Regions from separate parts of the Shewanella sp. VK101 genome, predicted to be linked through region 2. Evidence: predicted binding sites of a transcription regulator. Region 2 holds the regulator's gene; each other region holds the start of a gene.
What was found. Region 2 encodes sigma-54, which starts transcription at its own class of promoters, with help from an activator protein. Its sites were predicted from a motif close to GTTGGCACGNNNNTNGNNT; they were not measured.

Region 1 (9,700 bases), 2.4 Mb from region 2:
GTGGCCATTGGGTGGCTAGGATGCTTGCAATGGGAAGGTGGATCATCTTGCCGCAACCTGCTGCAATCCCCCTGGGTATGGGGTTTTAAGGCTGTTATTCGGCGTCGGTGGGGAAGGGATTTTATCTGTGCGCCTTGCTGTGGCCGGCTAGAGTAAACGCCAAAAAGCTGGCGCTGTCCAGGGATGGGTGAACTAAGGAAGATACGAACAAGTCCCATACGCGCCTTTCGGGACTTTCACTGCAACCGGCTTTCGGCGTTATCCGACTCAGGCATGCCTTCAGTCAGATGCCTTGAACGCCAATGGCTGTGCAAACCACTCTCTACATTAAGAGAAGGCCACGAGGACTTATTCGCACCTTCCCTAATACATTTGAATGCTGCTTGGTTTTTGTTATAGGCCTTTCTTGGATTTCAAATAAATTTCGTGAATTTTTTCTTTTCCTTGGATTGTTTTAGCCTATTACTTTTTGAAGCGCTGGCGGGGGCGCAGACCTTTTTTGCGCACAATAGGGACAAGTTTGCTCGTTTGCTGAAGTATCAACATTACGGCCTCGATCTCCGTCATGAATTCGGTCGGCAGGGTGTTCAGGTCGAAGTCCCCGGTTGTCCTTAACTGCTTATGCAAGAATTTTCTGATCTTGGCTTTGGGATAGCGTAGCCGCGCGTTCGTGACTTGTTTCAGAAGTACCCTACGACTATCCTCGTCATTGATTTGATGAATCTCCATAGTGACCAGCTCCAGCTTGCGTTCTATGCTGTTTCTGTTGACCTCGGATTCGATGGCGGCGAGATCGTCCTGCTGCTTTAAAGTGTTCCGGAGGTTTTCTACGAGGTCGTCGAGTTGGTGCTGGCAGGTCAGACAGGAGCGCACGTCTTCGTCACCACTGTATTCCTTCTCATGGCCGTCCACGTCCGGGATACTCGGCCCTCCTTCATTCGCTGAGACCCAGAGTTCCGTGATGGACAACGGGGTCGAACCCTTGAGAGAGCTGACCTTGATTGCAGAATTGCCCAAGGCTTGGGGAGCGGCACATATGCCAGCCTTCATGCCCGACAAAAAACAGGACAGCCATATCTTTTTGATGTTTCGCCCAGCCTTGACTAGGCTTTGAAATACCCATCAAAACTCAGTCGAGGTTGGTTATGACCACAGCCCGCCGCCAGTTGATAGATGCTGAAAGTACGTAATGCCGTTCACTTAGTGTGAACGGCATTTTTCTTAGGCTTAATGGGATACTTGTTTTTACTCATTTTTAACGCACGTGGATAGGCTCTATCCCGTTTCCCATCAAGCTTGAACTGCCTCGCATTACGCACTATGTCCAAGACCTCTCTCGGAACATTCCCAGGCATTTGAGATGACAGCTGAGTCAGTTTAAAAATGATATAACTCGATGCATCTCTAAAGCTTAATTGGTTCGGATGTAACGACGGTAAGCTCTTAGCCATCAACACCATCTTGTATCTGATGAGGTTATAGGCCAATAGTACCCCCCACAATTCTTGGATAACCAGCTCTGGCAATTGACTGCGTAACGTAAAGCGACTCTCCAGAAGATGCTGCTTCATCTCCCGATAGCCCACTTCTATCTCCCATCGATGGGCATATAAATCCGCTATCTCTGCCCCCGGATAACGCAGGGGGTCTGTTAATGACGTCAAAATGGAAACCGACTTACCTTTTATCGTCTTCGTCAGTAAGCGAGCTTCAATAGTGTCAGGCAGCATAGGCCACTTCTTTCTGGCTTGAGGCGTGGTGGCTAACTGCACCAGTTGGTCGTGTTTTCCTAAAGAGCGTACCACTTCATATTGTGTCCCTTTCTTCAATGGCAGCAGCCAGTGACTGTTCGGTTGAGCCTGCTGCCAGGCGTGCAAAAGTCCCAACGAATAAAAGCCTCTGTCAAACAGCGTCAGACTGTTATTGGGTATACTTGATATCAGTTCAGCGGCTAAATTCATTTCACTGACAGCAATAGAATCAAAGGCACTGTTCAATACCAAGTGGCTGCTTAACTCCATCATGCAAACCATGCGAATTTGAGGATAGGCAGCATCACCAGAAGCGTTGGCGGTTTTGGCGAACACCTGATTGTTTTGCTCACTATCAGGTGTTCGCCATACGATACCATCGACACCGTAGAGGTTGAGCCCACACCAATGCGAATGTTCTGCTCTTTCATGCCAGGTCTTGGCACTTCGCTTAAACACATCCTGAACAACGTCAGAGCCCAATCGCTTACGCGCTTGCGTGACAGCACTGCGCGCAACGTAATCCACCTCTTGCGGTAAGACGATATCAAGCTTATTGATGAGTGAACGGACGGACTCGCCTCTGAACAGAGCCATACCAATCACCGCCCAAATCATGGCATCCATAGGTAACTTACGTCGTCTTAAACTGGCAACACCATGTGAATCAAGGCACGACTGAATTAACTCAGGCTCAAGTACATCGGCCAGACAGGTGAATTCGGTAAGACGGTTGATATGAGTACGCGCCAAAGCTTCTGAAAGTTGCATAAAAAAATCCGATGACATGGGGTCATCGGATTTTGATCCTTTCAGTGAGATCGTCAAGCGATCTGTCTTAACTGATCGGCATTACTGAAAGTACGCCCTTTTACCACGTGATTAACCGTTGCGTGAGAAGGGCATTTTTGTGTGGTGAAGATGCACTGTCGGGGCGCAGTTACGAACATAGGCGTGGCTGGATAGTGGATAAAATCAGGCAGTTGTCGTCAATATTCTGCATCGACGTTTGCGCTTATGCGGTCATGAATAATCACTACCATTTGGTGCTCAAAATCGACCTTGCTGCGCAACAATCGTTGTCGCCATTTGAAGTCATTGAGCGTTGGACATTGCTCTTTAGTGGCAATCCTGTGGCGGCAAAGTTCCTCAAGGGCGATAGTCTCTCAGAAGGTGAGCGAATACTGTTGGATACGCTGATTAGCGATTGGCAGGAACGTCTTGGCAGTATTAGTAGGTTTATGCGCTGTTTAAACGAAGATATCGCTCGCAAGGCCAATCGAGAAGATGGTTGCAAGGGCGTATTCAGGGAAGGACGCTTTAAGTCGCAGGCGCTGCTCGATGAACAGGCGCTACTGGCCTGCATGATGTATGTGGATTTAAATCCCATTCGCGCCGGTATTGCAGATTCGCTGCAAACTTCTGATTACACATCCATTCAGGAGCGCATAGAAGAAGTAGCTGAGCCTGCAACTGCCAACGCTTCACTTAAGCCACTGCTGCAATTTGACGGTGCAGCAACTACCGCCGAACAAAGCGGTATCCCGTTTCACTTTGCCGACTATCTGGAGCTGATTGATTGGACAGGCCGGGCGGTGCGGGAAGACAAGCGTGGCTTTATTGCCTCTTCCAGGCCCAAACTACTGCTTGAGCTTGGTATCAGTGACGATGCCTGGATAACTTCCGCCAAGGAGTTTCGCCGTCAGTACAGTGGCATGAGTGGCCGATGGGATGCCATGTGTGCCATGAAGGCCAAATATGGCGGTAAGTGGTGCCGGGGTAAGCAACAAAGCCAAGCAATACATCCCCATTAACCTTAATCCGTTGGTGATGTTGCAGAAACAGGCTTAAGCCTGCCTTAGGCATGCCTAGCAACCGCAGTTTTTGTATGAAGCACGCAGATTACTCATCTCAGAGAGTCTCATTTCCAAAAATCCGTCGTTATTTATCAGAGACTGACCCCTGCAACGAGCTTCCTTGCAGCTCAGAAAGTGGTTTGGATGTTCTGTCTATTTAGATGGCCAAATTCACTATGCCACTACAGTTTTGGGCTTTAAAGCCACGATGAACACATCACCAACTCAACGTTTTCCCAAAGAGGAAACTATCAGAGAACAAAATCATTAATTTGAAGTGCCTGAATCGGCAGTGGATGGGTTCCAAAAAAGCTTGAGATTTGTGCTAGCAAGCACAAGAAGAAAGTAGTGGTCTCCCCACAGGGACTCGAACCCCGATCGGTCGCTTAGGAGGCGACTGCTCTATCCTGTTGAGCTATAGGGAGACGCCAGTGATTATACTGGTTTTCACCCGGATGAAAAGGCTTTGGATTTAATTGCTTAAATCTTAATCGCGATGTCATTCACCTGAATGTTGAGGGCGGCATTTTCACCGCTGAGCACTGCGATGGCACTTTCCTCTGTGACTTGATCTATGGTGATTTTTGCCCGGGTTTCTCCGGCCACGGCGCGCATCTGGTTCATGCGGTCGGGCAGGTTTTGTTGCAGCACGATTTGGAACTGATCGCCCACGCGGATGCCGTTGCGTCGCCCAAGGTTGAGTATCACTCTATCTTGTTGACGCACGACTATCTGTGCCAGCAGCGGTCTGCAGGCCAGTGCCATATCGATATCTTTACTGGCATTGGCCAGCACCTTATCTATGGCCTGCCCATAACTGGCACGCCAGAATCTGTCGCTGTTGGGGGCGACGGATTCATTTTTGGCAAACTCCCAGGGCGCGGAAATGCTGTAGTTCTGATACCAGATCTGCTCGCCGCTGATCCCATGATAGAGGCTGAGCTGCAGCTGAAACAGTCGCTGAGGCTCGCTGTCCCACAGGCCCATAAAGCCGGACTCGGCCGGTTCGGTGGAGATATCTATGATTTGCGGCAGCAACAGATACTGGCTGTCGGTAATTTCACTTATCCAGGTCGGCAAACGGTAACCCCGGATATTGATAAGCTCTTCTTTGATATCCAGCCGCTCTTTGGCATGCAGGTGGGCAAAACTGGTGGAAGATTGCTTATCCAGCGTTGCCGCTATCCGCTCGGACAGGCTTCGCTGGAAATTTTCCAACTGACCATAACGCAGTTGGCTTCTGTCCTTAATGCTGGCCTGTGGCACCAGGATAGCGGCCTTGATGGCTGAGCTTTGGCACTTGTTATCCGGGCCGTCGAGAATATCGAGCCGCATAACCACCTTGAGCTTGTCTCCCTGGCGCATTTCGCTGACCAGTTCGACACTGCTTATCTGCGCCTGGCTGGAGAGGCTGAAATCGTTTTGGGTCAAGCGCCCCTGGCTGACACTCTGGGTTGATTGGAAACTGCCGCCACGGGAGAGCAAGGCCATGTTGATGGCGTTGTCCATTGCCGCTTCCCGTGCCTGGGTCAGATTGCCATTGATTATTTTGGCTTCACCTCGGGCCTCGGTCCACTCTGCCATGGCGTTCAGGCTGATGCCTAGCAGCGGCAGCAAGAGCAAAGGGCGCAATCTCATAAGACGGTTCCTCAAAATAAGAGTCAGGGTGACGGAATTTTGCCGCCACTTAAACTGGTATCGCTTGCTATTCAAATTTTATGCCAGCGCCATCCATTCACAGCTGATGCAGCGCAGTTTGCGACCATGACTAAAGCGCGGCAAGAGTTTGCCGATAAGGGAACAGAGAATATAAGTTCCCATTGCCCGCCAGTGGATAAATTGAAGGGGCAAATGAAGGTGTGGGAAATGAAAAGGCGTAGATAAGCCCCTTAAACATCTTCGTAAAAGCCTGTAATAAGCTGCCAGGCAACCGGGTTTGTTCGCCGGTGTCATCTGTTTGTACTTGGTCTGCAGGCCTAACTTAGGTTGGTATTTTATTTGCATAGCTTTACCCCAGTGAAAGGAACTTGGCGCTAATCGAGTTAGCCGTGGTGCTTAATGACAACCTCGGAGAAAGCGCGGCATAAGTCAGGTAGGTCAAGGTTCACGCCAGGTCCAAGAGTCGCCAGGTTCCTCAATAAAGCAAGTGCCCGCCAGGGTACCAGTGGGATGGATATTATGTATAAAGCCCTGTGTATATTGCCTTTACTCTTGCTGCCTGCTTGCGGCATGACTTCGCCGCAACAGCAGGCCGAGGTCAAGTCTCAAGCGGCGCCAGTCAATCTATTGGCGCAGCAGTTGGTTGACGAGTTGGTAACTCATAATGACGCTCTCAAGCCGACCCAGCCGCTATTGGTGATGACACCAGTGATGGTGGAAGACATGCAGAGCAGCAATGCGCTCGCTTCACAACTGCAGCAGGGGCTGATGACGGCCTTTCATCAGCGCGGTTTTAACCTGGTGGATTTGAACCTGGCCGATGCGGTGCGGGTAACGCCACAGGGGGATTTCATCCTTACCCGTGATTGGCAGCAACTGCCGACCGATATTGCGGTGGAGCATGTACTGGTCACCAGCATGAGTCAGGCGAAAGGTGAAATGCTGTTCAACAGCCGAATTGTCAACGTCAACAACAACCGGGTGCTTTCGGCAGCCGGTGTGCGGGTACAGGAGCAAGAGCTGCCCGGCTACTTGGCGCCTTCCAATAAGGTGGTGTCAAAAGAAGGGCTGCTTTATCGCTACGAAAGCCGTGGTGAGGATAAGGGCCGGATAGTGGGAGACAAGTAATGAAGCATTGGAACAAAACACTGTCATTGGCCACGCTGGCGCTGGCGTTAATTCTGGGTGGCTGCGCCGATAAGGACAGATATGTGCAGTGGGAGACTGAGGCGCCGAGCAGTTTTCCCAAGTTGACGGCAATAGGCTATGCCCCGCTGGCCAGCCAACCGGCCAAGGAACAGTCGCAAAAGGTGCTGATGGCGATGCAGGCATCCAAGATTGCCGCTTATCGTGAATTGGCCGAACAAGTCTATGGTCAGCGATTGTCGGCCGACAGCAAAGTCAGTGACTGGATGCTGAAAGGCGATAATATCCAGGCCTCGGTTTCCGGGGTGATCCGCGGTGCTAAGGTAGTGCGCAGTTATCCGGCCGGAGATCATTATGTGACCGAACTGGAGCTGGATTTCGCCCGGGTGTGGGATCTGTATCAGCAGCAAAATCGCCCCCAGCGAGTCAAAGAGATCACTTATTTTTAGGAAGGTGAGAATAAGTCCCCGCGGCGTTCACTTTTGTAAATTTTGTAGAGAGTGGCTCGCACCTTCAATTGGCATAAGCAAAAAGCAGCCTTGTTTGGCTGCTTTTTTGTGGCCTTTTATGGCTTAAGATGCGTTGCTGAATTGAGGGCTGAGCTTTGCGTTCTGGGCTGAGCTTTGCGTTCCGGGTCGAGTCCCCTGAGTAACCACCTTGAGTTCAGACTAGGGCTGGGGGCCACAGGCGGTGATTCTGACTAAAGAGTTGAGCTTACACAATAAGCTATAAGCAACAGCAGTCGGGTCTTAATCAAGCCTTGAGATCGTTGCCCAGGGTGGCGATGGTTGAGGTTTTGCCCTTTCCATCATAGGTCAGGCTGGAGGCGTTACGGCTGACCTGCAGCGCTTGCGCCAGGCGATTGATACTGGCCATGCTCAGTTCTATCAGGCCGGCATTTTCCTGATTGCGTAGTTGGCAAGCGGCCAATAGTTCGCGAGCTTCACTGACCTGTTCGGCCAATGGTGGCTGACTGAGTTTGGCTTGTTCAGGATGAGAGGAGAGCGCTTCATCTACCGCCTTGACCTCATTGAGCAGGTCGCCCTTGTCTTTGGCCAGTTGCAGCAGATTATCGGCATTGCGATCCAGCAGGGCGTTTTTTTCCTGCTCGATCAAGTTCAGCAGACGCTCGAGTTGAGTCGTCTGCTGTGCTATCAGGCTGGTGATATCCGGGGTATCAGGCATCAGGACCCTTTATTGAGTTCGTTCAGTTCTGATTCGAATTGAGATATGTTGGCTGCCAGTTTTTCCGGGTCAACCTTATATCTGCCTTCGGCGATCGCTAATTTAATTTCGGTGATCTTCTTTTGATCTATTTCCGGCAGGGAGGCCATTTTACTCTGTACTCCTTGCAGTTGCTGCGCCTGTTGTGACACCACAACAGAGTCAGCTTTCTGCGGAGCAGCACCTTGCTGAGCTGTTTGGCTGCTCTGAGCTGTGTTCTTGTGGACTGAACCTGTGTTCACCCTGGGTTGATTTTGCAGTTGTTTAATATCCATAGCCATCTCGGCTCCAGCCTTTTCTCTGATTACCTTGCTGTCTTATCGGCACCGCCAAGGGGAACTTTAGCATTTTTTACATTCGAACTTCCACTTCGCCCACATTGGTGACAGTAGCCTCCAACACTTTGTCTGAGCGAGTGTTTTTTACCCGAATCTGTTCCCCAAGGTTACCATCATGCAGGGCTTCACCAACAGTTTTTATTTGAAACTTCTCGTTACGGGCATAGATGGAGACTCTGTCACCTTTGCAGACAAAGCAGAGATTGGCGGCAAATACCGGATAGTCTTTGGCTATGCGCCGCTTGAGGCGGGTACCTGTGACTGTGGCTATATCGTCAAATTGCGCGCCGCGCAAACTGGTTTCATCTATGTAACGCAGCGCCAGATTTTCCGGCCCAAGCACAGTGCCCGGGGCCAGTGTCTGGGTAGCCACTACCACAGGGTAACTGATATCCACCCGCACCGAGACATAGATTTGCCACGGGTAGCTGAGCTCCGGACTGTTACAACCTATGCGTACCGTATTGTTGCGGCTTATCTCTCTGTCGCTGGCAAGTTCGGCCGTCAAAGGCGAATTGCATCTGGGGGGCGTGAGCCTGGAATCCAGTCGCTGCGGCGTGATGGTAATTTGAGCATTCTCGGCCGCCAGCACTTTTTTGGCAACTGCCTCTTTAGCCAAGCTTTCTACGGCCGATATACTGGGAACAAAGCTATTCTCTGCCGCCACCGCTGGGATGGGCATTAAAATTGTAGCCAAAATGTACGCAAAATTTACTTTCATAATGAACGGGCTAGCTTGTCTCGCCAGATTACACCTATACTTTCAATGATTCGCGGATCCCAGTGCTGGCTTCACCACAGGTTTAGTCAGAAATTTGACTGAGACCCAGTGTCTTGGACAAAGCAAATAGTATGCCTGTCTGCGTGACAGCAGGTATTTATCAATACAAAGACAACAAGGCAGCCTTATGTCGAGCATTCTTGAATCAGTCAACAAGCGCACTCAACTGGTCGGACAAAACCGTCTCGAACTTCTGTTGTTCAAACTCAACGGCAGGCAAAGGTTCGGGATCAACGTGTTCAAGGTTAAAGAGGTTCTGCAGTGTCCACCGCTGACGGCACTGCCCAAGTTGAACTCCTTCGTTAAGGGCGTGGCCCATATTCGCGGCACCACAGTGTCGGTTATCGACCTCAGTGCGGCGACCGGCGGCAAACCCATAGATGATGTCAAGGATTGCTTCATCATTATTTCCGAGTACAACCGCAGCGTGCAGGGCTTTCTGGTGAAGTCTGTCGAGCGGATCATCAATATGAACTGGGAGTCCATCATGCCGCCACCGGAAGGGGCAGGGCGATACTCCTACCTGACCGCGGTGACCGAAATCGAAGGTGAGTTGGTTGAAATTCTCGATGTTGAGAAAATTCTCGATGAAATTTCGCCGGTTAAGACAGACATCAGTCAGGAAATCGATGAATCTCTCACAATCGACAGAGAGCAGCACTATCATATTATGGTGATTGACGACTCTTCGGTGGCCCGTAAGCAGATCATTCGGGCGCTGTCTTCGTTGAACCTGCAGATAGATACCGCCAAAGATGGTCGGGAAGCGCTGGATAAGTTGAAAAGTATCGCGTCGGAGATGGACAATGTCGCCGATGAGATCCCGCTGATTATTTCAGATATTGAGATGCCGGAAATGGATGGCTACACCCTGACCGCCGAGATCCGTGATGATCCCAAGCTGAAACATATCAAGGTGGTGTTGCATACCTCGTTGAGTGGGGT
Region 2 (9,700 bases):
TGATCCGTAAAGGTGTATCCGGACAGCGAGTATTGACCCAAGGCCGAGGTGAGGCCAGTCCAATCGCCTCCAATGCCACCCCTCAGGGACGGGCACAGAACCGTCGGGTAGAGATTATTCTTAGTCCTCTCGGTTAAGATTTTAAGTTTAAGGGTCGCTGCGGCGGCCCTTTTTATTGGGTCAAATTGTCCCTTTCTTCGGTTCTCCTTGTCAGATGGCGTGATCTTGAGGGGAATTTATGACAAGTTTTGCCGTGGTGCGTTGATTTGTGATGCGGTTTGGTTGAGTTTAGCGGCATCTGTATCTTATACACCGGAGAAAAATAAATGAAAAAGAGCGTCTGCTTACTCGCCCTGTTGCTGCCTGCCTTCTCTCAGGCGGCGGATCTGGAGTTCAGGGCCGCGGGAAGTTTGAAGACCGCCATGACGGATGTTATCGCCAGTTATCAGGCCGATGGCGGCGTTAAGGTCAATGCCCAGTTTGCCCCTTCAGGCTTGCTCAGAGGCCGAATTGAAGAGGGCGAAAAGGTCGACCTGTTTGCTTCGGCCAATATGAAACACCCACAGAAGCTGATGCAGGAAGGCAAGGGCGCGCCTGTGGTGATGTTTGCCCGTAACCGCCTGTGCGCCCTGGCGCAAGATAATGTTCCTCTGACGACAGAGAATATGCTGGATACTCTGCTGGACAGCAAGATCAAGCTGGGCACCTCCACTCCCAAGGCCGACCCTGCCGGTGACTATGCTTTCAAGGTGTTTGACCGCGCCGAAGCTATCAAGCCCGGTAGTCAGGCCAAACTGGCGGCCAAGGCGCTCAAGCTGACGGGTGGCGCCGACAGTGCCAAGGCGCCGAAAGGCAAAAATCCCTATGGCTGGGTGATGGCCAACAAACAGGCGGATGTATTTTTAACCTACTGCACCAATGCCGTATTGGCCAAGAAAGAAGTGCCTGATCTCAAGATAGTGGCGTTGCCCGAGTCGCTGGCAGTGGGTGCCAACTATGGCATGCTGGTGCTGGATAAAGCCGACTCTGCCGCCTGGCCGCTGGCCATGTATATTCTCTCTCCCAAGGGGCAATCCATTCTGGCCTCTTACGGCTTTGAAGCGCCGCTTAAGCCCTAAATCTCTATCCGGCGGAAGCGGGTTTTACTCTGGAGATATGCGAGTCAGTTGCTCTGAACTGACTCGCACTCTCTTTATGGGTATTTCACGGTTTTTTGGCCAAATCAGCTTGCGCAGGCAATTATTATCCTTCTAAAGTAGGGCATTATGTCCTTGCCAGGGGGAGCATGCTCGAAACCAAAGGCTTACCGATAGCGACAGATTATCTCGGCGACGAGGTGAGATTTATCCGCCTTTGTTATGACAGTCAGGGCTTGGATATCGAACTGAGTGTTGAGGGCAGCCGGGCATTGGTGCACTTTGACTCTGTGGTTGGCTTTCGGATGCTGGATGAAGGCGATCTGATGGAGTTCTGGACCGAGTGCAGCCTCTCCAATGGCTGGTTGTTTCGTATCTCCAACGGTGGTTGGTATCGCCAGGAGGCCGAACGCAGCGGCTTTATGGCCAGCGCCAATCTCAAGTTGCAGGAATATCTGCTGGTGAGCCGCAATGAGTGTGTCTCTGTCTTCTGTGAACAGGATGAGCCCAAGGTGCACTGGCTTAAAGACTGACCCGCTATCTTCCACAGTCAGAGGACGAACCTGGTCGCCCTCTGCTATTTCTGCAATGCGTCAAGGCCAGAGCTTCAGCAAGCCTTCAGCCCATTAGAACCTGAGCCTCAGCTCATTAAAACGAGAGTCGCCAATCCCAGGAAGGCGAACAGGCCTATTACATCCGTCACAGTCGTCAGCACCATGCCGCCGGCCAGCGCAGGATCTACATTGAGCTTTTTCAGGATCAGCGGAATACTGGCCCCTGCGAGACCGGCTACCGTCATATTGATCAACATGGCGCCGCCAATAAGGGCGCCGAGTGCCAGATCGCCTTTCCAGATCCACACGGCAGTGAATACCAGCGCCGACCACAACAGGCCATTGAGAAAGCCGATGGCTAATTCCTTGCCGATAAGCCAGCGGGAGTTGCTCTGGCCTATGTGGCCGAGGGCGATACCGCGGATCACCAGCGCCAGTGTCTGGTTGCCGGCAACGCCGCCCATGCTGGGCACTATGGTCATCAGAATTGCTATGGTGGCAAATTTTTCCAGCGTGCCTTCAAACATATTGCTGACCGAGGCGGCCAGCAGGGCGGCAAACAGGTTGAAGGTCAACCATAAAGAGCGGCGAAAGGCGCTCTTGAACACGGGGCCGAAGGTGTCTTCATCATCGTCCATCCCCGCCATACCCATCATGGAGTGTTCGGCATCTTCGCGGATAACGTCCACAACATCATCAATGGTGATCCGCCCAAGCAGATGGCCTTCGCTGTCGACCACTGGCGCCGAAACCCAGTCGTGACGCTCAAACAGTTGGGCCACTTCATTGTCCGGCATGGTGACGGGAATACTCTCAAGCTCGGGATCCATTATGCTGCGGATCCCGGCGGTGGGGTTACAGGTCAGTAGGGTGGAGAGCTTGACGCCACCGAGCAAAATATCGCGTCTATCTACCACGTAGAGGGTATCTGTGGCTTCGGGCAGCTCGCCCCTTTGGCGCAGATAACGCAGCACCACATCGACATTGACGTCAGGCCTCAGGGTCACGGTATCTGTGTTCATCAGACTACCGGCGCTGTCTTCCGGATAAGAGAGCGCCTGTTCGACCCTGGCCCTGTCTTGGGCACTCATGGAGTGCAGTACCTGTTTGTAGAGTGTATCCGGCAGGCTTCGCAGCACGTAGGCCAGATCATCGGTATCCATACCCGCGGTCGCTCGTGCCAAACACTCAGGACTCATCAGGCTGATCAGCTGGTCTTTCATATCTTCACCCAGCTCTTCGAGGATCTCGCCGCTCTGCTCCTGATCCACCAGTTGCCAGAGTACCTGACGGGTACGCGGCGGTGAAGATTCGAGAATAAAGGCGATATCCGAAGCCGTCATTCGCTGCAGCATGTCGCGCACATGCACGAACATACCACTGCTAAGAGCTTGGTTTAGTTGAGTAAGACGTTGTTCTGTCAGCTCTTGGTCGAGCGCTTCTATTGGCATGCAGTTCCCCCTGTGATGCAAAGCGAGGATATGTTACCTCAAGACAGGGGTGTTATAGAAACAAAGAGTGCAGCGCTAAGGCTTTAGCTGGCTTCGTCGAAACGGGCGTTGATCAGGGCGCAGATAGCGTCCATCGCGGGTTCGGCATCCGGGCCTTCGGCGATGAGGCGAATACTCTTGCCTTGACCGGTTTCCAGCATCAAGAGCCCAAGCACACTGGCGGCCGAGGCTTTTTTCTCGCCTTGGATCAGGGTGATATCGGCTTCGAACTCGCTGGCCAGCACCGCCAGCTTAGTGGCGGCGCGGGCATGCAGGCCCAGCTTATTGACTATGGTGACTTCCCGCTCAACCTTTGCCATTATTCAGCTCCCGGTGACGGGCCTGTACCTTGTGTTTGCTGTTGCCAAAACGCTTGGCGAGCTGCTCAGCGACATAGACAGATCTATGCTGGCCGCCGGTGCAGCCTATGGCTATGGTGAGGTAACTGCGGTTGTTGCGTTCCAGGTGCGGCAGCCAGGTTTCCAACAGATTTTCTATCTGCCAGATAAACTTGTTCACCAGTGGCTGGCGGCTGAGAAACTCCTGCACAGGTTCATCCAGCCCGGTCAGTGGCCTGAGCGCCGGCTCCCAGTGGGGGTTGGGCAGAAAGCGCACATCAAACATGAAGTCGGCTTCCTGGGGCATACCATGCTTAAAGCCGAACGACTCGAAGTTGATCACCAGTTCTTTATCGACACTGCCAAGCAGAATTTCCCGCACTGTGTCACTGAGTTCATAGATGTTCAGCGCCGAGGTGTCTATGTAGTGATCCACCAGTTTCGACATGGGTTCCAGCAGCTTGCCTTCGAGCTTGATGGCGTCCTGTAGTGAGACTTTGCTCTTGGACAGGGGGTGCAGTCTGCGGGTTTCGCTGTAGCGCTTCAGCAGCACCTTATCCGAGGCGTTGAGAAAGAAACTGGTCAGTTGGGTGTTTTCCGGCAAGGCCGCCAACTGTTGTTCCAGCACCTTTTCCTGATCCGGCATATTGCGCACATCTATGCTGATGGCGACCAGATCATTGCTGCCACGGAGGTTTTCCAACAGGCTGCCAATCATGGGCAGGGGGAGATTATCCACACAGTAGTAACCCAGGTCTTCGAGTACCCTGAGGGCAACGGATTTTCCGGAACCGGAGCGGCCTGAGACTATGGCGAGTTTCATCCTGTGATCACCTGATAGAGTTCTGTTTCGTCGCTGGATTTTCGCAACTGCTTGAGTATCGCCTTATCGCTGAGCTTTTCAGCCATGGCGGATAGGGTACTCAGGTGTTGCTGACATTGATCTGCGGGCACCAGGAGGGCGAACAGTATGTCCACCGGCTGGTTGTCTATGGCATCGAAGGCGATAGGCTCTTCGCATTTGACCAACACGGCAATCGGCTCTGTAATGTCCGGTAGTCTGCCATGCGGAATCGCAATACCATTACCTATACCTGTGCTCCCCATCTTTTCGCGGGCCAAAAGGCTTTCAAAAATCGCTTGAGAGGAAAGGGTGGGGTACTGGGCGCTAGCGAGATCGCTAATCAGCTCCAGTACCTTTTTCTTACTGCCCGGAGTGGCACAGGTAGTGCACTCCGGCCGCAGGATGGTACTCAGTTCCATCGTTAGTGTTTTGTCAGCTTTTCTTTGTGTTTAATGACCTGACGATCCAATTTATCAATCAGAACGTCGATGGCGGCATACATGTCGGCATGTTCAGAAGTTGCATAGACTTCGCCGCCTGTGAGGTGGATCTTGGCTTCGGCTATCTGTTGCAGTTTTTGTACATTGAGCACAACGTGCACATTATTGATCTGTTCGAAATGGCGTTCAAGTTTAGAAAACTTACTTTCCACGTAGTCACGCAGTGAGTCGGTGATCTCGATATGATGTCCTGTCAGGTTGATTTGCATAGAAAGATTCCTCCAATTTCCAACTGTGGATTTATAAACTCTTACGCTGGTTCGACGGTGGTATCATCATAGCCTCGCGATACTTGGCTATGGTGCGTCTTGCAACGTTGATTCCCTGTTCTGCCAGAAGTTGCGCCATCTTGCTGTCGCTCAAAGGCTTCTTCTGGTTTTCCGCTGCCACGAGCTTCTTGATAAAAGCCCTGATCGCCGTGGAAGAGCATTCTCCGCCATCTTCGGTGCCGACATGGCTGGAGAAGAAGTACTTCAATTCAAATATTCCCCTGGGTGTATGCATATACTTTTGAGTGGTGACCCTGGATATGGTCGATTCATGCATCTCGACCGCTTCGGCAATATCGTTGAGCACCATGGGTTTCATGGCCTCTTCACCATATTCAAAAAATCCCTGCTGGAACTGCACTATACAGTTGGCCACCTTGAGCAGGGTGTCGTTGCGGCTCTCCAGGCTCTTGATAAACCATTTGGCTTCCTGAAGATGACCTCGAATAAACTGGCTGTCTGATTGACTGCGGGCGCTACGAGCCATAGCAGCATACTGCTGATTGATCCCGAGTTTGGGCATACAGTCCGGGTTGAGTTCTACTACCCAGCGGCCGTTTTTCTTCCAGACACTGACATCAGGGATCACATATTCCTCGTCCATCGGCTGCACCAGCAAGCCGGGGCGGGGATTGAGACTCTGGATAAGGTTGATGGCGTCACGCAGCTGATCTTCCTTGAGCTTGGTCTTGCGCATCAGGGTGCGGAAGTCGCGGGCGGCAATGAGATCCAGATGTTCGTCAATCAACAAGCGGGCGTCGGCCAGATGCGGGGTGTCTGCGTTGAACTGTTGCAACTGGATCAGCAGGCATTCGCGCAGATCTCTGGAGGCGATGCCGACAGGATCGAAGTGCTGGATCCGCTTGAGTACTGCCTCGACTTCATCGAGCTCAATCTCAGGGTTGCCCATGGCTTCGAGGATCTCCTCTGTGCTCTGGGTCAGATAGCCCTGCTCGTCGATGGCATCAATAATGGCGGTGGCAATGGCGTCGTCGGTATCGGAAAACGGGGTCAGGTTCTTCTGCCATTCCAGATGTTCATAGAGCCCTTCGCTGGTTTCCCCCTGGAAGGGCATATCATCTTCACGGCCCATGGCCGGCCCGGAGGCACTGGCGGCGGTAAAGACTTCGTCCCAGGTGGTATCCATAGGTAATTCATCCGGCATAGACTCATTGTTCAATGCCTCTGAGGTTTCTACCGTGGAACCATCTTCCTGCTTGGCGCTCAACTCGCCGGCGTCGTTTTCCTTGTGGTTGTCGTCGATAGCGTCATCCTGGTTGTCCTCGGCCATTTCCAACAGAGGGTTGGCTTCCAAGGCTTCCTGGATTTCTTGCTGCAGCTCAAGGGACGACAGTTGCAGCAGGCGAATAGCCTGTTGCAACTGAGGTGTCATGGTCAACTGTTGACCCAGTTTGAGCTGGAGTGACGCTTTCATTATACCGCTAATCCCTACTCGTTATTTTTCAAGGAAAAAATTCAATAATAACAAACTATAATACCCGGAATTGCCACCGGATGACATGATCCTAACTATAGCCTGAATTGTTCGCCTAAGTACACAGCGCGCACTTGCTGGTTGTCCAAGATTTCAGCGGGTGTGCCCTCGGCGATCAACTGCCCATGGCTGACTATGTAGGCTCGCTCACAAACGTCGAGTGTTTCGCGAACATTGTGGTCTGTGATCAGCACTCCCAAACCGCGGGACTTAAGCTGTTCGATGATTTTCTTGATATCGATAACTGAGATGGGATCCACACCGGCGAATGGCTCATCCAGCAGAATGAACTGTGGATTGGCGGCCAATGCCCGGGCGATTTCCACTCGGCGGCGTTCACCGCCGGAGAGGGACATTCCCAGGCTGTCACGTATGTGGGTAATATGGAATTCTTCCAGCAGTTGTTCGAGCTGTTCCTCGCGCTCGTCGCTGTTGAGTTCTTTGCGGGTTTGCAGCACGGCCATGATGTTGTCATGCACCGACAGCTTGCGGAAAATACTGGCTTCCTGTGGCAGGTAGCCTATGCCTTTACGGGCTCGCAGGTGCATGGGATCCAGGGTCAGCTCGTCGTCGTCAATGAAGATACGGCCCTTGTCACTCTGTACCAGCCCAACCACCATATAGAAGGTGGTGGTCTTGCCAGCCCCGTTGGGGCCCAGCAGCCCCACGATTTGGCCGGTATTGACCGACAGGCTGACGTCTTTGACGACGTTGCGTTTCTTGTAACTCTTTGCCAGATTCTGTGCCGTCAGGGTGCTGGTCATTGCGGCTCCTGCTGCTGTTCTTTCTTGTTGAGATCCTGATAGTTTTCTGGCTGGATAACAGTGGTTACCCTGTCTTGGCCTTTGCCGCTGCTTTCCGCTTCCAACTGCTGCTTGTTGATGTCGTATACTATCTTCTCGGCGGTCACTTCACTGCCGTCCTGTTCTACTTTGGCCTGGCCCAGCAGGGTCATGATACGACTGTCTATGTTGTAGTGGATCTCTTTGGCCTTGGCACTGGCCAGACGGCCGTCTTCCAGTTTCTGGGTATAGGTAGCGGGTGAGCCCTTGGCCACCAGGATCCGCTCGCCACTCTTGTCTTCTGTGTAAGCCGTGAGTTCATCGGCCAGCAGTTTCAAACTGCCCTGGGTGACTGTGACAGGCCCGCCGTATACCACACGCTTGTTTTTGATATCGGCAAACTGATTAGCGGCGCTGATCTGTACTTTTTGCAACAGATCTTCTTCAATGGCCAACGCCGACAGGCTTGTGATGCACAAGAGGGCACCGATAAAAAGCTTACTTGGTTTCATAGGTTCCTTTCACCTGACTGGTCAGCTTCACTTGCTGAGCATTGAGATCGGCGTACAGGCCGGATCCCTTGATATTAAAGTCTTTGCCTTCGATCAGGATCTCGCGATCTGAGGTCATGATCATGGTGTCCAGATCCAGCTCCACATAACTGGTTTTCAGGCTCTGGATCGGTTCATTGGGGCTAATGGCGTCGATGATAACATTATTTTCAAGTACTACTCGGTTACTCTTGCGATTGAGCCTGCCTTCGTTGGCAGACAGACGCCACTGTGCCTCGCCCTTGTCCGGATAGACCAGATAAACCGGTTGGTTGAAGAAGGTCTTTTCACTGGCTTCATAATGTTCCATGTGGGCCGCGGCGACCCTACTGGCGACATTGCCCTGCTCATCAAAGTTGACCGAGCGCAGGTCATCGGCGACAAAGTCAGGCCTAACCACATCCACAGGCGCCTCACTCTGTTGAGCGTTGCGCTTGTTCTGCACCTGCCAGTAAAGGATAAGTGCAGTGGAGAAAAACAAAATAATGGCCAGGGTGACCCTATTCATATACTCATTCCGTGGGCATTTTCAAATTTGTCCTGACTGAGCAGGATAAGATCCGCCAGCTCCCGCAGTGCCCCATGGCCGCCGGCAATCTGAGTGACCATGTGGCAGTGCTGCCTTACCCAAGGATGGCCATCGGCCACGCAAACCGCCAGCCCCACTTGCTTCATCACTGGCAAGTCGACAATGTCGTCACCTATATAGGCCACTTGTTCAGGCTCGAGGTCATAGTGCTTAAGCAGCGCCTCATAGGGCTCCAGCTTGTTGTCTATGCCTTGATAAATCTTGTCTACCCCCAGGGCCGTCATGCGGTTTTCGACTATCTGGGACTTGCGGCCGGTGATCACCGCCACCTGAATGCCGCAGGACAGCAGCGAGCGCACCCCATAGCCATCGCGGGTATGGAAGGCCTTCAGCTCTTCGCCGCTGTTGCTCATATAGATGCGGCCATCGGAGAAGACACCGTCGACATCACAGATAAGCAGTTTGATTTTGGCGGCTCTTTGCCAGTTATCTTCGCTTATGGGGCCGTAGAAACCTTGATGACTCATCAGATAACCCCCGCCTTGACCATATCCAGCATATTGAGTGCTCCAATCGGCTCATTGGCGCCATTGATGACAATAAGACCATTGATGTCATTCTCGTCCATCACCTTCAGCGCCTGCGCCGCGAGGATATTGTCACCACTGGTGATGCAATCACGGGTCATGACGTCGCTGATTTTTGTGGTACGCAGGTTGACTCCGGCGTCTATGACACGTCTCAAATCACCATCGGTGAAGATACCCACGAGTTGCTTCTGTTGATTGACCACGGCGGTCATACCCAGGCCCTTCTTGGAGATCTCATACAGGGCGTCGGTGATACAGATATCTTCTGTGACCAACGGCAGCTCTTCGCCTTTGTGCATCACATCGCTGACCTTGAGCAGCAGCTTGCGTCCTAAAGCGCCGCCGGGATGCGACAGGGCAAAGTCATCTTTGGTAAAGCCCTTGGCCTGCAACAGGGCGACCGCCAGGGCGTCTCCCATCACCAGAGTGGCCGTGGTGCTGGAGGTGGGCGCCAGACCCAGCGGGCAGGCTTCTTCCGGCACCTTGATGCACAGATGCAGCTGCGCCAGCTTGGCCATGGTGGATTCGGGCTTACCTGTCATGGAGATCATAGGGATCCCCTGGCGCTTGATGACGGGCATCAGGGTGAGAATTTCGCTGGACTCGCCCGAGTTGGAGATAG
Region 3 (9,700 bases), 1.1 Mb from region 2:
AGAGGGAAACCCAAGTGGTTTCCCTTTATTTATCTGAGCATTCGCTGTAGTCTTATTCGGATCAAAACCGAATAACGTATACAAAGACGGGATCTATGAGCCGAACTACGCCCATCGTTCATAAAACGCGCACCCAGGTTGTGGTCGAAGTGCTGCGGGAGAAAATTCTTTCAGGTGAAATCGCAGCAGGCGAACCGCTGCGTCAGAGCGCTCTGGCAGAAGAGATGAATGTCAGCCGGATTCCGGTCAGGGAAGCCCTTTTGCAACTGGAAGCCGAAGGCTTGGTCAAGTTTGAAGCCCATAAGGGCGCCACGGCTACCGAATTGTCGGTGGAGCAAGTCAGCGAGTTATTTGAACTCAGAGCACTGATTGAAACTGATCTCCTTGCCAAAGCCATTCCAAACCTGCAGGATGAAGATCTGCGTCAGGCCGAAGCCGTACTGGACAAACTGGAATCCGCCTTTAAACAGGATAATGCCGTGGGCAGCTGGAGCGAGCTCAACACAGAGTTCCACACAAGTTTGTACCGCGCCGCCAACCGTCCCCACACCATGGAAGTTGTACATGGTCTGAACACCAACTGTGATCGCTATATTCGCTTACAGTTGTTGCTGACAGGTGGGATCCCCAGAGCCGAGCAGGATCACAGGGATCTGCTGCAATTATGTCGGCAAAAGAAAATAGATGAGGCCGTGGTCCTGCTGAGGGCCCACATACTGCACGCTGCCAACGCCATTCGTGAATTGGTAGCCCAACAGGTGAGCTGAAAAATCACGACCCTTTCCAAGCAATAGCGCTTTAGTTGTCCAAAAGACAGATCTGGCTTCTGTCTTTTTATTTTGAGAGTAAATTCAATGCAGTACGCCACTATTACCGGCTGGGGAAAGTGCGTTCCCCCCGCCGTACTGACCAACCATGATCTGGCCACCTTTATCGACACTTCCGATGAATGGATTAAACCCAGAACAGGGATCAGCCAGCGCCATATCAGCCACGTCAACACCTCGGAATTGGCCACTGTAGCCGCTCAGCATGCGCTGGCCGCCGCCGGCATCGAAGGCAGCGAACTGGACATGATTATCCTGGCGACCGCCAGCCCGGACACACTGATCCCCAACATAGCCTCAACAGTACAGGCCAATGTCGGCGCCAACTGCGCCGCCTTTGACATCAACGCCGCCTGCAGTGGCTTTCTCTACGGGGTTGGCTTGGCAACCGCTCAAATCAAGAGTGGTCAATGCAAGAAAGTCCTGGTGGTCGGCGCCGAACGTCTGAGTTTCTACCTCGACTGGTCAAGAAGAGAAACCGCGGTACTGTTCGGTGATGGTGCAGGTGCCGTGGTACTGGAAGCGACAGACAGCCCATGTGGCGTACTGGGCTATGAACTCAACAATGATCCAGGTGGCCGCGACATTCTCAAAGCCAGCTTTGGTACAGGCATGGACAGATTTGTTGCCGAGTCACTGGACTTCTACATCCAATTCGATGGCCAGGAGATCTTCAAACGCGCCATCAACGGCATGGGCAAACTCAGCGCCCAGGTGTTGGAGAAGTGTGGTCTGGACAAAGAGGAAGTCGATTGGGTTATCCCCCATCAGGCCAACGAGAGGATCATCGACACTCTGGTACACAGAATGAAGATCCCCAAAGAGAAGGCCTTCGTCAACATAGCCAACTATGGCAACACTTCGGCAGCCACCATTCCTATTGCCATCTGTGATGCGTTGGAAAAAGGCATGATCAAGCCAGGACAACATATTCTTTCCTGTGCCTTTGGTGCCGGCCTCACCAGCGCCGCCTTGCTGCTGAAATGGGGTGATAGAGTCACGCCGCTGAAGCAGAGCGATGCCAGCCTGCCGCCATGTGAACAGACAGGAATTGAGCTGGTAAAACGCGCGGTAGACTATTTCTGCCATCGCGATAAGGCCTGAGATAAAGCCTGAGCCGAATGACCTGTTTAAAAAAACGGTGCCGTGGGCACCGTTTTTTATTGCCATTGTCTATACGGCTTTAGCCTCTGCCGTTTTCAATCTTGGGTATCAGGCCGAAACCGGCCATACGGGCACCATCTTGCTGCCGTGCTCGGCGACAATCGCCATTATCCCCAGCTGCAACTCCTCGGCGACTTCCTGATAAACCGGTAAACTGGTGGTGCCGACATAGGCCAGTACATTCAACTCGAGCCCGGCGTTGCCAAAACCCTTGAAAGTGACCCGCATCGGTGATTCGTCCACCTTCTCATGCTGCTTTAGCAAGGCTTTGATATCATTGATTATCGCCTGCAGCTGTTTGGCATCTGTGCTGTAATCGAGACGTATCTCTGTCTTGAAACGGATTTTCTCCCGCTCTGAAATATTCTCTATCTCCATTTCGGTCAACTTGGCGTTGGGCATATGAATGACAGAACGATCCAGCGTTCTGATGCGGGTACAGCGTAGCCCTATCTCCTCCACTGTGCCGCGAACGCCGCCGAAATTACCGATATTGCCAACCTTGATAGGCGCGGCTGAATAGAGGGTGATGGTGCCAATCAGGTTTTCTATCGACTGTTTCGAGGCCAAAGCGATTGCCAGCCCCCCGATACCCATCCCGGCCAGTATAGTGCCGGCATTAAAACCCAGATGCTCAAGCCATAATAAGGTCGCCAAGCTCAGCAGGGCCACCCGCAGAAAATTTCCAAGAGGTCGCAACAAGGAGGCCGCCTGTTTGTTGCCCTTGGCTATCCAGCGCTCCCTAAGGCTGCTCTGTGCCAGCCCCACCAGCGCCCATATCAACCAAACTGTGGCCAGAATAAAGAAAAAGCCTGTGTTGACTATCTCCTGCATCGCAGCGCTCAAGGTACTGTTGGCAAGCATGGCTCTATCGAGTGCCACAGCGGCAAAGAATCGCAGAGGGCCACGAATAAAGGCGCCCAATTCAGCCTTGAGCGGGTGTGATGAACGTGAAAGCGGCCATTGCAGCAACCAGGTCACAGGTACCACGAATAAGAACGCCAGCGCCAGATAGGCCAGCATCATGGCCCATTCCCACAGATTCAGGGTAAACAGGCGTCCTTCAGGAATGTGCTCAATAAACCACTCCACCACAGGGCCATAGCCCAAGGCCTGGTAAAGTTTTGGGAGCTTGGCAACCGTGGCATTGGAAACCTTCCACAGACTGCCGTATTCAGAGCTAGGCACCCGCTGCAACAGGAGCTGATAGGCCTTTTTTTCGGCTTCCAAACGGGCAAATCCCTCCCGATAGGCGGGCAGCTTGTCGTCGGTTTTGCCCTCCGGGGTATCATCCAGCTCTTGCGGGTTGAGCCAGAGATTACGCTCGATAATCGCCAGCAACTGCCTGGCATAGAGCGGCCCCTGCTCCGCTGTCATGCCGGTGGGAAGAAAACGCAGATCCAGATACTCGGCCGCGGTTTGGTAATCCCCCTCTCTGGCGTATTGCATAAAGCCCTGCAGGGCGCCTCTGGGGGTATCCCTGAACAAGGGGTCGCGATACTCATAAGCCGCTGCAGCACTTTGCTCGCTTGGCGTTTCCGGTGCAGGTTCGGCCGCCGGACACAACCCAGGCCAGAGCAACAGAATAAATAATCCTATGCCAATCAACACTCTATTCATTAACGCGCTCCTTGCCACTATAAGATAAGGTACCAATCCATCCGGTGTAAGCACTTCAAGCTGTGTTCAAGCCAGAGTGCACCAGGGAGCTATTGGCACCTTTAGCAAAAAAGAGTAGCAGAAACATGTAGTTCCGGATATATCGGCTCAGTATTTATACTGCTTGACTTATAGCCAACTGTCGATATAATTGCCGACGATATTAAGGTACCCTCAGCTCGTCCCATCTCGCTCCAGGCCGCTTAAGTAAATTCGTTCAGTTAACAATTCCTGAGTTTAATTGAAATGTCACACAGCTGTGGTGAACTCTGTGCTGCGGCGATGGTCTGATGTTCTACTGACACCCTGAGTGTCTGTATGCACTTCAGTCTGTCGGGGGCTTGATAAAGGCTGACAAACTGGGTACATTCAATAGTCAACCAACGCATCTTTCGCAATAAATGCTAAGGATTTTCTATAGTTAAGATTGTATACGCCAATATCGGCGCTAACAGAAATAAGGAGTGTGGCCTATGTCATACAAAGTAAACGGACATGAAATCACAGTAAATTTCCCTGTAGATTCAATTTCCATCAACAAAAACTCAATCGCCTTTACCGACAGCAAAGGCAAGAAGAAGCAAACCTTCTCAAAGCGTACAGAAACCCTCAAGTTTATGAAGTGGTTGCTGAGCGCCAATAAGTAAGACTGTCGAAATACCCACTCGATACCCCTATCCTCTCACTGTATCGAATGCTCAGGCAGATTGGACTGTTATCCAGCAGCAATCGGGTAGAACATCACATTTGGTCAAGGCCTTTTCCCGTGATCCCGGGAAGCAGCCTGACCAAATGGCGATAAACAGTAAATCAAGCGCCAGATCATTCTCCAACCCTTCCACTTGAATTAAGCTGATGTTTAACAAACTTACCTGTCGGTGTTGCCTTGAATCAATCCATCACAGCCACTAAAAGCAGAGCGACTAAACCCGGCTCCATTAAACCGAATACCACGGAAGCGATGCGCTCATTGCTGAGCGAGATCCGGCGCTGTATTCCACTGGACTTGCCGGAAGCCAGCCTATGCGGCGGGAAATGCCTGGGTTGCTCCAAGAAAATGCTGGAGATGTTGGACACTGAGGTATGCTTTTGGGAGTCCCGTCTCGATGACGAGGTGCCTGGGCTTGCCGATCTCAAATCCTTGCAGCGCTTGGCTGAGCGCACTCATAAGATCCTCAAGCGCAACCAGCTGGTCTGAATCAGCCGTATTTACGCCTGTATCTGGGAAGCATGGACTCATTGCCAAGGAGCCCCCCCTGATGCAGATACAATACCTGGCTGTGGCCCTCACGTCGCAAGAAGTCGAGCAACACTTGCCAGCCGAGTGGATCATACAAGAGCTCAAAGCGGATACCGCTTTGCTCCAGCTCTTGCCAAAGTTGGTAAAACTCGGGGTAACACTTGCCAAAATGATACTTGCGTTCGGGTGTAACAATAGTTGGATGCAATGCCTCATCGGGCGATAACTCAAGCAACTGGGTCTTGAGGTAACTGTCTCCGCCGACCACGGCGCAAGTCAGCACTTCAATATCAGCCTGTTGCTCACAAAAATACTTCTGTAGAAACAGTGCTGTTGTACCTGTCCCCGATGGCAAAAACAGCTTGAGGTTATGGGTAGCCTGTTGCTGCTGCCACTGTAAAATCTCGACGCCCAACTGAGCCACGCCGTATTCGGCATAACTACAGCGGCCCCCTTCGGGAACAAACAGGCTGTGCTCACACTCAGGCACAATATGCTGCCTGACAAAGTCCTCCAGGGTCATGCCGGTCATCAACTCGGCCTTGGGTGTATTCTTTACAGCAATCACCCGTGCGCCCAATTCCAACGCGGCGCGATAGTTACCCAGGGGTTGCTGCTGCAACCATTCCGGCAGGTGATCCACATAAAAGTCCAGCTGCCAACCTTTGAGTTCGGCCAGCGCCGCCATAGAGTAGAGTGAGTTGGCCTGGGCCGAGCCATAACCTATCAGGCGCTTGATACCGGGAAAGTCGTGGTCGAGGAAATAACGGAACTTGCGCGCCTTATTACCACTGAAACTGGGATGAAGCAGATCATCGCGCTTGATAAACAGCTGATGACCTCGAAACTCAAAGGCTTGAACTGGGGTTTTATCCAGTTTGAAATCGGCTAAAGACATGGCACTGGCGATATATTTCAAGGCTAAGGTGTGCAAGGGATGGCTATTGTATGTGTTTGCCGCCAAGGAGGACAGGATTCAGGCCACAAATCCTCACAGGCACCAGTTGGCTTTATGCCGACTAAGTGATGGCTTGGAGGCTAATCCATTGCGGCTCCCCTCTGTGATGATTATCGCTACTTATTGGTATAAATCACCACCCGCCGCCATCCGCCTAGGCTCAGAAATAGAAATATCCAATATTATTCAACAGGTTATAATTATGGCATGCTTCTGGCTAATAATCGAAATATCCCAAGCTTTACAGCAAAACTGTGTGGCTGAACCGCCATTTAAAGGAGCACTCAATGGCTATTTTACGTCTTATTTTTAATATTGCCTGGTTTATTCTTGGCGGCTTTGTCATGGGACTGGCCTGGTGGTTTGTCGGCTTACTCTGTTTTATCAGTATCATAGGTATCCCATTCGGCCGCGCCTGCTTTGTCATAGGTGAACTGGCATTCTGGCCCTTCGGTCAGGAACATATCAGCCGCGACAGGCTCTCTGGCCGCGAAGACTTGGGCACCGGCGCCCTGGGTATGGTCGGCAACATTATCTGGTTCCTGCTGTTCGGGATTTGGCTGGCGATAGGCCACCTGACCCACGCCCTGGCCTGCTTTGTCACCATCATAGGCATACCTTTTGGCATTCAGCACCTAAAACTGGCCTTGCTCTCTTTAACGCCCATAGGCAAGACAGTGGTCGCCTCTCATTAATCACAAAGCCCAGGTCGGATATCTGCTTCGATTTCGACCTGGGCTCAGGCTTTACCCAAACAAGTCTAAGGCGTTTGTCGACTCAAACGCTGCACCAACTCCAGCAATAACTCAGGCCTATCCAGCGCCACATCATGCCCGCAGCGGCAAAAAGGAATCGGCTTTTGCCGATATTTGGCCGCCAGGCGAATGCTGCACTTGGGCGAAACCAGGCGATCATCACAGCCATAAACAATGGTTGCCGGCACCCACAGCTTAGCCGGGGAGCGAAAGCGGGCCGAGGCAACAATTTGTCGCAAGCCATTGGCGAGTGTGGTTTTGGCCTCAAGCGCCAGTTGGCTCCAGAAACGGCACAGAGACTTGTCTTTGGCATGAGCAAGGCTGGTAAGCGCAAGAATCGTCGCCTCGCGCCATTGAATGCCCTCGCCTTTGACTCTAGCGCACAAGGCTCGTAGCAGGGCTTGCAGCCGAAATCTCTGATACCAAGGCGAAAGATCGGCGGCGCTGCTGTTGAGCAATAACAGCCCCTCAAGCTGAAATCCCTTTTGGCGGCCGGCTTCAGTGTCATTTTTCCCGGCAAGTGTCATGGCCACCATGGCGCCCATGGAGATAGCCAATATTCGGCATTTACCCACCTTGCGTCGCAGCAGTTCATCTGCAACAAAGTCGGCATAATCCTGAATATCCCAGGGACTGGTATCCGCCACCCTATCGCCATTTCCAGGCAGATCGATGAGCTCCACCCTAAACCCCGCCGCCAGCAAATTATCGGCAAAGGCCTGCCAATGACGTTTATCGCGCATCAAGCCGCGGATCAACACCCAGGTTTGCTGCTCAGTCATGACTTGGTTTCTCCGCCGCTTGTGGATACCAAAAGTTTCGTGCCTGATAATCCAGGTGATGCCGATGAAGTTCAGGCAGTTGCTCCAGTACCTGAGCATACCCCACATCGAGCAAGAACTGCATCAGGGTAAAGTGGCGCCGTAAAATACGCTGCAGCCTGTGCTGCTTTTGAGGGTTGAAATAACCGGAGAAACGCAGCAATTGCCTGGGGTTCTTTTTGACCCAGGCCCAGGAGCCCATTTCCAGCGTTAAGGGCAGGAAAGGCACTTGGGGGTTACAACTGACCAAATAATCCCAAATATCACCGTGGGTGCGATAGAAGCGACTTTGGGGCGCAATATGATAGTGACAATGATGGGGGTAGCTCATTTCGAACAACTGCTTTAGATGATACACCTCCCCCAGGCGGGCAAAAGGCGTGTCCTTACAGGCAAAGGGAAACCAGATATGATCCACCAGGCCAAAACCTGAGTGAGCATCGAGCACAATCAAGCTACTGCCGCGGGCCATAAGTTCATTACTGTAGTCAATAATCGCCTTGGTCTCGACTTCCAGCTGATTGCTGCGGCCCCGATACCAGGGAAGATATCGGGAAAGCCGTTGACCGCCGACCATAAAGGTCACTGAGCCGCGGGCATCTATGGGAGCATTGCGCATCAAATCGACCCCATTGCCATTGGCGCGGGTTCCCCTGATAAGGCCGATGGGATTCAACACAGGTACAAACGCCAACCGTATCTGGGTTAACATCAACTGCAGATGCTTATCCCAACTGCAGCGGGTCAACAGGCTGCCAAGAAGCGCCAGTATCACCTGGCTGCCGATACGTTCAACCCCGTGAACACCGCCGACGAACAGCACTGTGGGCACCCTGGCGTTTGGGTTCCCCAGTTCCAGCGCCCGCACATCGAGCGACTTACCGGCAAAGCCGACTTGAGCCAAAGACCTGGCATTCAAATGTTGCTGGTATTTATGCTCCAGTTCGGCAAGCAGTTCAAGCTCATAGGCACTTTCTGTCACAGACCCGTCCATCTGGGGTAAAGTGCTCAATTTAACCGCTTTGGATGACAACTCAATGATACTTTAAGTGTTGCTCCAATATGCTCTTGGCATCAATTCGGGCCAATCCCTGGTCGAAAATATCCCGCCAACGTTGCCCCTCTTCGGAATTTCGAAAAGCCACCAGCAAGCCCTTGCTGGCCAGCAATTGCCGATTCAGTTTAAGCTTGCCTTCCAACTCCTCCATCCCCTTTTGCCGCAGCAGGTAACGATAAACATTGGCGTCGATCACCACGGCATCAATTCTGGCGGCCGCTAATTTGCGAAGGTTTTGTTCATCGGAATTGGCCAGCTCAAAGGGTTGCCGGCCTGAGTCCATGGCCCGGTCCAAGCTCTCGGTATTAACATAGCCCTTTACCACTCCGAGATTGTAACGCTGCAAGTCCTGCAACTGTTGCCAGCTCACTGGCCGCTGGGATTGTTCCACCAGTGCCAATTGACTGAAGCCAAAGGGCTTTGAAAAAATAAACTTATCGCTTTGGTGATAATACTCTGGAAAGTAACCAAGATAGGGTGAACCAGGCATGTCTGCCAATTTAACCGCCCGGCTCCAGGGGTAGAAATTGACTTTGAGGTCATGGCCCATGGCGGCGAGTGCTGCTTTGACCACGGCAACACAAGCCCCCTGTTGTTCCAGCATCTGACCAGTGTAGGGTGGCCAATTAAGCGAGCTCAGTTGCAGAGTGTCGGCGCGAGCCACAGGGCTGCCACTATAAAGTAACAACAGGAGGACGAACAGCGCAGGCCGGCCGAAAAAGGTGATTGAGGTTCTTGCCATAGTATCACTCCGTTTGCCAAGGCCAATCCCATAAGCATTCAGGAAGTTAACAGAGTATAGCTTGTCGATGTCAGTCAGCCACAGGCCCTAATAAGCGCTGCCAGGAAGATAAAAGTATCGTCCTCAGCACACTTTTACCCAAAGCGTGATGCAGGATGAAAATGTGAGAAAAGTCGATTCAGACAAGATAGCTAAAGCAAGAGGTAAAAACCGCGGCAATCATCACAAAAAATCCATCTAAATCAACGATGGAGCCAATCGATATTAACAGCTGTCAAAGCCTCTATCCCATCACTATGATAGACAAATAGCCACACACAAAGTAAGCCTATTAGAGGTGATAGCAATGAGATATCAAGCACTGGTCATGGCTGTAACGGCAGCCCTCGGGATGACTGCGGCTCAGGCGGCTGAGCCTATCGAAATTATCAAGCCGGTGAAAATCACCGAGCCGGAAAAGGTCGAACTCGGGAAAAT

Region 1: a site for sigma-54 is predicted at 5,315-5,333, ahead of ACSHSR_RS14590 (flagellar assembly protein FlgT). Genes of this name have one in related genera too.
Region 3: a site for sigma-54 is predicted at 6,050-6,068, ahead of ACSHSR_RS08575 (YccF domain-containing protein). Genes of this name have one in related genera too.

The regions. Positions count from the first base shown of each region.
Region 1 covers NZ_CM151402.1:3,273,085-3,282,784, reverse strand. Annotated here, with positions in the region: gene ACSHSR_RS14610 (hypothetical protein) at 463-969, opposite strand; gene ACSHSR_RS14605 (IS4 family transposase) at 1,197-2,522, opposite strand; gene ACSHSR_RS14600 (transposase) at 2,594-3,565, shown strand; tRNA gene ACSHSR_RS14595 (tRNA-Arg) at 3,957-4,032, opposite strand; gene ACSHSR_RS14590 (flagellar assembly protein FlgT) at 4,088-5,245, opposite strand; gene ACSHSR_RS14585 (FlgO family outer membrane protein) at 5,777-6,394, shown strand; gene ACSHSR_RS14580 (LPP20 family lipoprotein) at 6,394-6,861, shown strand; gene ACSHSR_RS14575 (flagella synthesis protein FlgN) at 7,166-7,597, opposite strand; gene flgM (flagellar biosynthesis anti-sigma factor FlgM) at 7,597-7,917, opposite strand; gene flgA (flagellar basal body P-ring formation chaperone FlgA) at 7,988-8,695, opposite strand; gene ACSHSR_RS14560 (chemotaxis protein CheV) at 8,883-9,700, shown strand, end outside.
Region 2 covers NZ_CM151402.1:762,112-771,811, forward strand. Annotated here, with positions in the region: gene ACSHSR_RS03435 (YiaD family glycine zipper/OmpA-like lipoprotein) at 1-137, shown strand, start outside; gene ACSHSR_RS03440 (molybdate ABC transporter substrate-binding protein) at 327-1,118, shown strand; gene ACSHSR_RS03445 (hypothetical protein) at 1,286-1,669, shown strand; gene mgtE (magnesium transporter) at 1,777-3,141, opposite strand; gene ACSHSR_RS03455 (HPr family phosphocarrier protein) at 3,225-3,500, opposite strand; gene rapZ (RNase adapter RapZ) at 3,487-4,341, opposite strand; gene ptsN (PTS IIA-like nitrogen regulatory protein PtsN) at 4,338-4,781, opposite strand; gene hpf (ribosome hibernation promoting factor) at 4,784-5,071, opposite strand; gene ACSHSR_RS03475 (RNA polymerase factor sigma-54) at 5,103-6,566, opposite strand; gene lptB (LPS export ABC transporter ATP-binding protein) at 6,662-7,390, opposite strand; gene lptA (lipopolysaccharide transport periplasmic protein LptA) at 7,387-7,920, opposite strand; gene lptC (LPS export ABC transporter periplasmic protein LptC) at 7,907-8,467, opposite strand; gene kdsC (3-deoxy-manno-octulosonate-8-phosphatase KdsC) at 8,464-9,015, opposite strand; gene ACSHSR_RS03500 (KpsF/GutQ family sugar-phosphate isomerase) at 9,015-9,700, opposite strand, start outside.
Region 3 covers NZ_CM151402.1:1,900,713-1,910,412, reverse strand. Annotated here, with positions in the region: gene ACSHSR_RS08605 (GntR family transcriptional regulator) at 96-767, shown strand; gene ACSHSR_RS08600 (ketoacyl-ACP synthase III) at 855-1,931, shown strand; gene ACSHSR_RS08595 (mechanosensitive ion channel family protein) at 2,040-3,611, opposite strand; gene ACSHSR_RS08590 (hypothetical protein) at 4,124-4,297, shown strand; gene ACSHSR_RS08585 (hypothetical protein) at 4,612-4,848, shown strand; gene ACSHSR_RS08580 (1-aminocyclopropane-1-carboxylate deaminase/D-cysteine desulfhydrase) at 4,850-5,824, opposite strand; gene ACSHSR_RS08575 (YccF domain-containing protein) at 6,136-6,543, shown strand; gene ACSHSR_RS08570 (alpha/beta fold hydrolase) at 6,609-7,385, opposite strand; gene ACSHSR_RS08565 (DUF2817 domain-containing protein) at 7,378-8,406, opposite strand; gene ACSHSR_RS08560 (substrate-binding periplasmic protein) at 8,459-9,223, opposite strand; gene ACSHSR_RS08555 (cytochrome-c peroxidase) at 9,570-9,700, shown strand, end outside.